DNA from 2 places in the Aureimonas mangrovi genome. Region 1 is predicted to be linked to the other one. Evidence: riboswitches for the same ligand, from Rfam matches in the RefSeq annotation. Region 1 holds a riboswitch; the other holds the start of a gene.
What was found. A riboswitch is a leader RNA that binds a small molecule or an ion and turns the genes downstream of it on or off. The one in region 1 is predicted to bind thiamine pyrophosphate.
Positions count from the first base shown of each region.

Region 2: another riboswitch for thiamine pyrophosphate. It lies ahead of H1343_RS03515 (ABC transporter permease); the one in region 1 lies ahead of H1343_RS16190 (TenA family protein).

Region 1 is NZ_CP059692.1:3,349,460-3,353,635, forward strand. Features, by position in the region: gene H1343_RS16180 (circularly permuted type 2 ATP-grasp protein) at 1-447, shown strand, start outside; gene H1343_RS16185 (transglutaminase family protein) at 444-1,313, shown strand; gene H1343_RS16190 (TenA family protein) at 1,310-2,017, opposite strand; TPP riboswitch at 2,054-2,148, opposite strand; gene H1343_RS16195 (DUF1176 domain-containing protein) at 2,241-3,269, shown strand; gene H1343_RS16200 (ureidoglycolate lyase) at 3,242-3,739, opposite strand; gene alc (allantoicase) at 3,736-4,176, opposite strand, start outside.
Region 2 is NZ_CP059692.1:748,930-753,105, reverse strand. Features, by position in the region: gene H1343_RS03525 (hydroxyethylthiazole kinase) at 1-185, opposite strand, end outside; gene H1343_RS03520 (ABC transporter substrate-binding protein) at 182-1,147, opposite strand; gene H1343_RS03515 (ABC transporter permease) at 1,165-1,899, opposite strand; TPP riboswitch at 1,977-2,081, opposite strand; gene H1343_RS03510 (YqaA family protein) at 2,122-2,706, opposite strand; gene H1343_RS03505 (sensor histidine kinase) at 2,887-4,176, shown strand, end outside.

The DNA.
Region 1 (4,176 bases):
GGCTGGCGCTTCCTGCAGCTCGGCCGCCAGCTCGAACGCGGTCTGACCACCGCCCATGTCGGCGCGCGGCTCCTCTCGCGCGAGAACGCGGAGGGGGCGCTGGAAGCGGTTCTGGAATTCACCGACAGCCGCATGACCTACCGCCGCCGCTTCTCGGTCGACCTGTCGCGCGAGGCGGTCGTCGATCTGTCGATCCTCGACCCCCACAATCCGCGCTCTCTCGCCTTTCAGGCGAACGGCGTGGAGGGCGGGCTGACGGGCCTTGCCGGGGAGACGACAGGAAGCGGCAAGCGGGCCGCGCGGCTCGCCGTGCGCCTGCGCACCGCCGCCGCGATCGAGGTCGACCCGGCGTTTCTCACGCGCATTGTGGGCGACTTCGCCGCGATCTCCGACGAGGTCTCGGCACGCTATTTCCGCCTGTCGGGCGGGCGGGACAAGATCCGATGAGATACGACATCCGCCTGCGCGTGGGCTATCGCTACGGTCAGCCGGTGAACAGCGCGCGGCATCTCCTGCGCGTCCGCCCGCGCGGCGATCGTGGCCAGACGGTCGAGTCCCTGTCGCTGACGTTTTCGCCGCAGCCTTTCGAGGCGGTTCGCGAGGCGGATTTCTTTGGCAACGCGACAGACCATCTGCGTCTCACCGGTGCGCATGACGCCTTCACCGCCGAGATGCGCGCTCGGGTGCGCGTCGAGCGCCGGGCACCCGCCCCGGCACCGGGCCTTGCCGCGATCGCCCAGGAGGCGCGCACTGTGCGCGATGCGGAAGGGGCGAGCCCCGTCCACCATCTCGGCCCGAGCCGGCTCGTCACCCCGGACCGCGCGATCACCGCCTATGCGCGCGGCGCCACGCAGGGTCACTTAGACGGCGCCGACGCGGCTCTGGCGCTGGCCCGCGGCATCCGCGAGGACTTCGCCTATGTTGCCGGTTCGACCGACGTCTCCACCAGTGTGGCGAGCGTCTTTTCGCAGCGGCGGGGCGTCTGCCAGGACTTCGCGCATGTAATGATCGCGGCCCTGCGCGGTCTCGGGGTCCCGGCCGCTTATGTCTCGGGCTTCCTGCGCACCGAGCCGCCGCCCGGCATGGCCCGCCTGGAAGGCGCTGACGCCATGCACGCCTGGGTCGACGTGTGGCTTGGCACAAGCGTCGGCTGGGTCGGCTTCGATCCCACGAACGGATGCATGGCGGTCGGGGACCACGTCATAGCCGCCATCGGCCGCGACTATGCCGACGTCGCGCCGGTGGACGGCGTGGTGACGACGACGGGCGCACAGAGCGCCTGGCACACGGTGGACATCGTGCCGCTCGATTAATTTCCAGCCGAGAGGCCCATCGCCCAGAAGTCCGCCTCCAGCCGGCAGGCGGTGGCGAAGGTCTCGCACAGCTCCGGCCAGCGCGGCGAGGAAGATGCGTCCGGGCCGAGCAGCCGCGCGCCGAGACGCTCGGCCAGCGCCGCGACAACGGCGCACGTCTCCCGGTACTCCTCGCCGGCATAGGTCGCGACCCACTCGCCATAGGGCCCTTGCGTGCCGTGCTCGGCGGCAAGGCGCGCGCCGATCTCGCCGTAGCCGAGCACGCAAGGCAGAAGCGCGACGAGGAGGTCGAGCCCGTCGCCCGCCATGCCCCGGTCGATGACGTAGCGCGTATAGGCAAGGTTCTGCGGCGCCTCGCGCGTCGCCCCCAGCGCCGCCTCGTCGATGCCCTCCCGCGCGCAGATCTCGACATGCAGGCGCGTCTCGGTGTCGACGAGCGCGTGGACCGTCGCGGCGCAGAGGCGCATCTCCTCGAGACGCGTCGACTTGAAGGCGAGGAGCGACCACGCCCGCGCGAAGTGGATCAGGAAAACGTAATCCTGGCGCAGATAGTGCAGGAAGGCCGCCCGCGGCAGCGTGCCGTTGCCCAGCCGCTCGACGAAACCATGCCGCGCATAGGCGCTCCAGTCGTCACCCGCCGCCGCGCGCAGCGCCGCAAAGAGCGGGGAGCCGAAATCGGGGGCGGCTGGCTGATGGGCTCTCATCGCGTCTGTCCTTTCGGGCGCGGGCGATGAAAGGCGCGCTTGCGCCTCTCGACTCCCTCCGCCGGCATGATCCGGTTCAGGTTCCAAGGGTGCTTCTCAGCCCGCGCTTGCGGACGCCCCCGTCGACGGGTTCAACCTATCGCGGCAGGCCGTGTATGGCCACCGTCACGAGACTGCCGAAAGAGGGCGGCAGGATCGCCCGATCACAGACGAAAGGACCGCCATGCGCCCGCTCCTCCTCATCGCTCCCGCCCTCCTCGCGACCCCCGCGCTCGCGCAGGAGGCCGGCAAGATCAAGTATTTCGGGGACTGGGTGGTCGGTTGCGACAACCGCTGGGACTGCACCGCCATCGGCCTCGCGCCCGAGGCCGCGCCAGCGCCCGCCTATCTGAAGATCACGCGCGAGGCGGGCGCCGAATCCGGCCCGGACGTTTCCGTCGCGATCCTCGACGATGCCGGCGAAGGCGGTACGATCGAGCTGTCGTTGACGGGCGGCGAGGCCCTGCCCGTGATGGAACTCGACGCGGAGCCCGGGGAGGGGAGCATCGTCTCGGCCGCGCTCGGTCCGGTCGATCACGTCGCCTTCATCGACGCACTGTTGCCCGCGCAGACCCTCGATGTCTCGCTCGGCGAGACCAGCGTGCCCGTCTCGCTCGCCGGCATCTCGGCGGCATTGCGCTACATGGACGCCATGCAGGAGCGCGCCGGCACGAGCGGGGCGCTCGTCGCGAGGGGCGACCGCCCCGCCGACACGATCCCGCCGACGCCACCGGCCGTCACCGTCGATGCCATGACCCTCAGCGAGGTTTCAGAGCCCGGCGAACGGCCCGAGGGCCTTCCCGAAAGCGACGAATACTGCCCCGAGACCGCCGGCGACTACGTTCTGGAGGCCGAGGACGGCACGCGCCTGTGGGGCGTGTGCTCGAGCGCGGGCGCCTACAACATCTCCTACGATTTCTCGATCGTGCGCGAAGGCGAGGTCACGCCGGCCGATTTCGGCCCGCAGGGACAGGGGATGTCGCCCGATGGCGACCAGCGCTCCACGCTGGTCAACCCGATGCTGGCCGAGGACGGCCGCACGTTCGAGGCTTTCGCACGCGGGCGCGGCATCGGCGACTGCGGCTCCTACACGCGCTTCGCGTTCACCGCCGACGGCCCGGCTCTGGTCGAGCAGTCCGTGATGGGCGAGTGCCGAGGCGTATCGCCCGACGACTGGCCGGTGCTCTACCGGGCCGAGCTCTCCAGCGAATAGGGCTCGTCGAAGAAGGCTTCCTCGTAGTTGACGCCCTCCCCGCCGCGATCGACCACGAGGAAGTCCGACGCTTCCTCCAGCGCGATCAGCGGGTGGTGCCAAGTGCCGGCGGCGTATGACACGCCCTTGCTGCCGTCGCAGAGGAAAGCGACGGGCGCGCCCGGACGGCCGTCCTCGTCGGGCGCGACGACGACGAGGAACGGGCGCCCCTGAAGCGGTACGAAGGCCTGGCTGCCGAGCGGGTGGCGTTCCAGCATCTCCACCTTCAGGGGCAACTCGAAGGGCTTGCCCCTGAAGATCGAGATCAGCGCGCGGCCGCCGCCGAGCTCCACCGGCGCGATGTCATGGAAGCGCGTGGTGGAGCCGCCGTTGATGAGCTGTATTTCGCTGGCGTTGTCCGGCTCGATCACCTCGCCGAAGGGGCGGAAGGCATCGGCCGTCAGTTCCTGCGCGACGAGCCTGCCGCTCATGCCTCGCGCCGCCCGAAGAGTCGCAGGCGCGAGACGCCGCCATCGGGGAAGATGTCCAGCCGGACATGCGTGACAGGGCCAAGCGGCTCGACGGTGGTGATCTCGATCTGGTCGTCGGCGGAAAGCTTCGTTTCGGTCACGAGGAGCGGCCAGTCGGCCGAGGCCTCCTCGATGACGTCAGCGGAGGGATCCGAGCCGAGGCGCTTGGCGCGCAGGGTGAAGCGATCGGGGAAATTTCCCTTGAAATGGCGCGTATCGATATGGACGCGCTCCACCGTGCCCGCGGTGCCAAGCTTCAGGACGCACCAGTCGTTGCCCGGCACGCGGCGCCGCGCTGTTTCCCAGCCGTCGGCCATGACGGGCGCGGTGCCCGGCGCCAGCATGTTGGCCGGATGGCCGTAATGCGCGTCGTTCCATGCCACCGCCGTGCCGCCGTT
Region 2 (4,176 bases), 880 kb from region 1:
TCGGCGCTCACAGCGAAGTCGGCCACCTCGTCGAGGCTCTGCGTCATCGAGGGCACCGCGCCGAGCGCGGAGAGCCCGTCGGCCGTGAACTTCTGCACAACCGAGTTCGTCAGGCAGTGGACGCGCGGACGTCTCTCGCGCAAGGCCGTCAGGAGCGCGCCGGCCCGGATCGGAAGATCGATCATCGCAGCTCCACCGCGATCTCCCCGACCGCCGGCGCCGTGTCGAGAAGCCCCGCGTCCTCGAGGAACTGGCCGAAGCGCTCGTAGCGGCGCGTGTCCAGCGCGCCCGGTCGCTTGGCGAGGCGCGGCAGCGTGTCGGTGAAGGCCTGCCGGTTCAGCTCGTCGTCGAGATCCGGATAGGCGCTAGCGTAGGCTTCCCACGCCTCCTGCGGATGGTTGGTCAGATAAAGCGTCGCCTTCTCCACCGCGTCGAGGAAGCGCGGCAGGCGGGGATCGTTGATGAGGTCGTCGCGCGTCACGTAGATCAGTTCGTCATAGGGCGGCACGCCGTTCTCTTCAGGAAAGAAGCCGCGCCCCTCCCCTCCCGCGAGGCGGATCTGCGTCATCTCGAAATTGCGGTAGGCGCCGGCCACCGCATCCACCTGTCCCGACAGGAGCGAGGTCGAGAGCGCGAAATTGACGTTGATGAACTCGATGTCGTCGGGCTCCAGCCCCTGCGAGGCGAGCATGGTGCTCACCATCACCTCCTCGAAGCCCGAGACGGAATAGCCGATGCGTTTGCCGCGCAGGTCCGCCAGCGTCTCGACCGGCCCGTCTGCGCGCACCATGATCATGTTGAGCGGCGTCTCCACCAGCGTGCCGAAGCGCTTCAGCGGCAGCCCGGCAGCGTGATCGAGATAGAGCGTCGTCTGGTAATGGATCGCCATGTCGGCCTGGCCCGCCGCCAGGAGGCGCGGCGGCGCAGACGGGTCGGACGGCGCGATCAGCGAGACGTCGAGCCCAGCCTCTTCGAAATAGCCGAGTTCCTCGGCGATCACGAGCGGCGCGTGGTCGGGGTTCACGAACCATTCCAGGAGCACCGTCAGCGAGGCCGGCTCGGGAGCGGCCGGCTCCTGCGCACGCGCGGGCGCGGCGACGAGGCCGGCGAGCGCGCCGGCGACGAGGAGGAGGCGGTTCAGCGACATGATCGAGGTCCTTGCGGTCATTCGGCCTCGCGCGCCCAGGGCACGAGGATCGCGGCGAGTTCGTCCACGGCAAAGCGCAGCGCCAGCGTCAGCGCGGCAAGAATGACGAGAACGGCGAAGAGGATGTCGGTCTGCATGCGGGCATTCGCCTGCAGCATGATGAAGCCGAGCCCGGCCGAGGCGCCCACCCATTCGCCGATCACGGCGCCGAGCGGGGCAAGAGGGGCAGCGACGCGAAGGCCCGAGACGAGGCCCGGCAGCGCCAGGGGAATGCGGATAAGTGCGAGCGTCTGCCAGCGACCGGCGCCGAGCAGCGCGGCCGATTCCAGGACATCGCTCTCGGTGCGGCGCAGGCCGTCCGCGAAAGCGGAGGCAACCGGGAAGAAGATGATGAGCGCGGCCATCACCACCTTCGAGGCCATGCCGAAGCCGAACCACAGGACGAGGATCGGCGCCACTGCGAAGACCGGCAGCGCCTGGATCACCAGCACCGCTGGCCAGACGAGTTGGCGCACACCGGGGATCGAGGCGACCGACAACGCGACGAGGATGCCCGCAAGCGAGCCGAAGAGGAGGCCGAGGCCGATCTCGGCGAGCGTGACGAGCCCGTGCCGCAGGAGGAAGTCGGAGCGCTGCGCGAACACCTCGATGACTGCGGCAGGCGCTGGCAGGATGAAATGCGGCGGCGCGATCAGCCAGATACTGAACTGCCAGATGGCGAGGATCGTGGCGAAGCCGGCGAGAAAGTTCAGCCCGGCGCGAGCAGCCCCGCTCCTGCGGCAACTCGCGGATGGGGGGCGCGCAAAGCCGCCCCGGCTTGAAGATGCGACTTCGACCAATGTCCCGTCCCTACGCCGGCATGACCCGGATCAGGTTCAAGGGTTCGGCGATGTCGCCATCTCAGCGCGTATAGGGCGCACCCCTCGGATGGGCGGGAAGATGATCGCGGCGCGCGCCCATGTCAACGGGAGCCTCTACAGAATGTATCCGGCAAGGAGCGTGCCGCCGACGATCAGCGCCAGCGAGCTCCAGAAGACGAGCGACATGCGCTTCTCCAGGAAGACCTTCGCCTGCGGGCCGAAATAATACAGGAGCGCGCAAGGGATGTAGAAGCGGATCGATCGCGCGACGACGCTCATGCCGACGAAGACCGCGAAGTCGAGCCGCGTGACGCCCGACAGGATGGTGATGACCTTGTAGGGCACCGGCGTGATGCCGCCGCCGATCAGCACCATGAGCCAGCCGAGATCGTTGTAGTCCTCGGCGATGCGTTCGAAGCTGCCGGTCATCCGGTAGAAGGCGAGCAGCGGCTCGCCGACGCTCTCGAACAGGAAGACACCGATGAAGTAGCCGAGGATGCCACCGAGCACGGACCAGAGCGTGCAGACGAATGCGAGGCGCCAGGCGCGCGTGCGATCCGCCAGGATCATCGGCAGGAGCATCACCTCCGGCATGGCCGGCAGGAAGGAGCTTTCCGCAAAGCACATCGCCGCCAGCGAGCGCTCGGCATTTCGATGCTGGGACATCTTCAAGGTCCAGTCGTAGAGGCCCTGCAGCATCGTCTTCCGTCGTCTCTCCCTTGGCGCTCCGCCCGGCGCCCACTCACCCGCAAAGCATGGGTGCCGTCAAGTCACCTGCCCCGCCCGTGCTCCACTTCGCGCGAAGGTGACGAGAGGGCTGGCGCGCACACCGCGCGGCCGCTATGGCAGGGTTTCGCGTTCAACGGGTCAATCGCAGCCTTGATCAAGCCTTCCGCAAAGCCGTTCGGCCGATCCGTCGTCGGCGCTATCGTCTTCGGCTTCGCCGCTCTCGTCGTTGTGGGGATTGCCGGCGCGGTCGCGCTTCTCGAGACGCAGCAGCGCGGCAATCTGGTTGCCCACACCTACGAGGTCGAGAAGGCGCTGGGCGAGTTCGAGACCGCCGCCGAGCGCGTGGCGACGGCGCGGCGCGGCTTTCTCCTGTCGAGTGACGAGAGCTATGCCGGCATCATCGACAGGTTGATCCAGCGCAAGGCGACCATCCTCGAGGCGCTGGGTGCGCTGACCGCCGACAATCCCTCGCAAAGAGCAGCTCTGGATCGATTGCGCGCGCTCGACGAGGCGCACAACGCAAATGCCCGCACGACGCTGGAGCGGCTGCGCGCCGACCCACAACTCGATCCGCGCACCCTCTTTAACGGGGACAACAGCGTCGCGATCATCATGGAAATCCGCAGCGTGATCTCCGAGATGGTCGAGCGTGAGCAGGGGCTTCTGGCCGAGCGTGTGATCGAGCGTGAGCGGACGCTGGCGCTCGCCTACATCATCCTCGGCGTTGCGGGCATCCTGCTTCTGGTCATGGCCGCCGGCACGATCTACGTCATCCGCCGCAACCTCGCCGCTCTCGAGCGCTCGCGCACCACGCTCGCGGGGCTCAACGAGATGCTCGAGGGCGCCGTCGCCGTGCGCACCGCCGACCTTCAGCGCGCCAACGACGAAATCCAGCGCTTCGCCTACATCGTCAGCCACGACCTTCGTTCGCCGCTTGTCAACGTGATGGGCTTCACCGCCGAACTCGAGGCGGCGACGGGCGAACTGTCGGCGCTGATCGACAAGGCCGAGACCGAAGCGCCGGACCTCGTGACGCCCGAGGCACGCTACGCGGCGAAGGAGGACCTGCCGGAGGCGATCGGCTTCATCCGCTCCTCCACCCAGAAGATGGACCGGCTGATCAACGCCATCCTGCGGCTTTCGCGCGAGGGACGGCGCGTCATCACGCCCGAGCCGCTCGACATGGACGCGATGCTGGCCGGCATCACCGACACGCTCCAGCATCGGCTGAACGAGGTGGGGGCCGAGATCACCGTGGAGGGCAGCCTGCCGAAGATCGTCTCCGACCGCGTGGCCATCGAGCAGATCTTCTCCAACCTCGTCGAGAACGCGGTAAAGTATCTCAAGCCCGGCCGCCCGGGGCAGATCCGCGTGCGCGCCCGCAGGTCCGGCCCGCGCATGATCTTCGAAATCCAGGACAACGGCCGTGGTATCGATCCG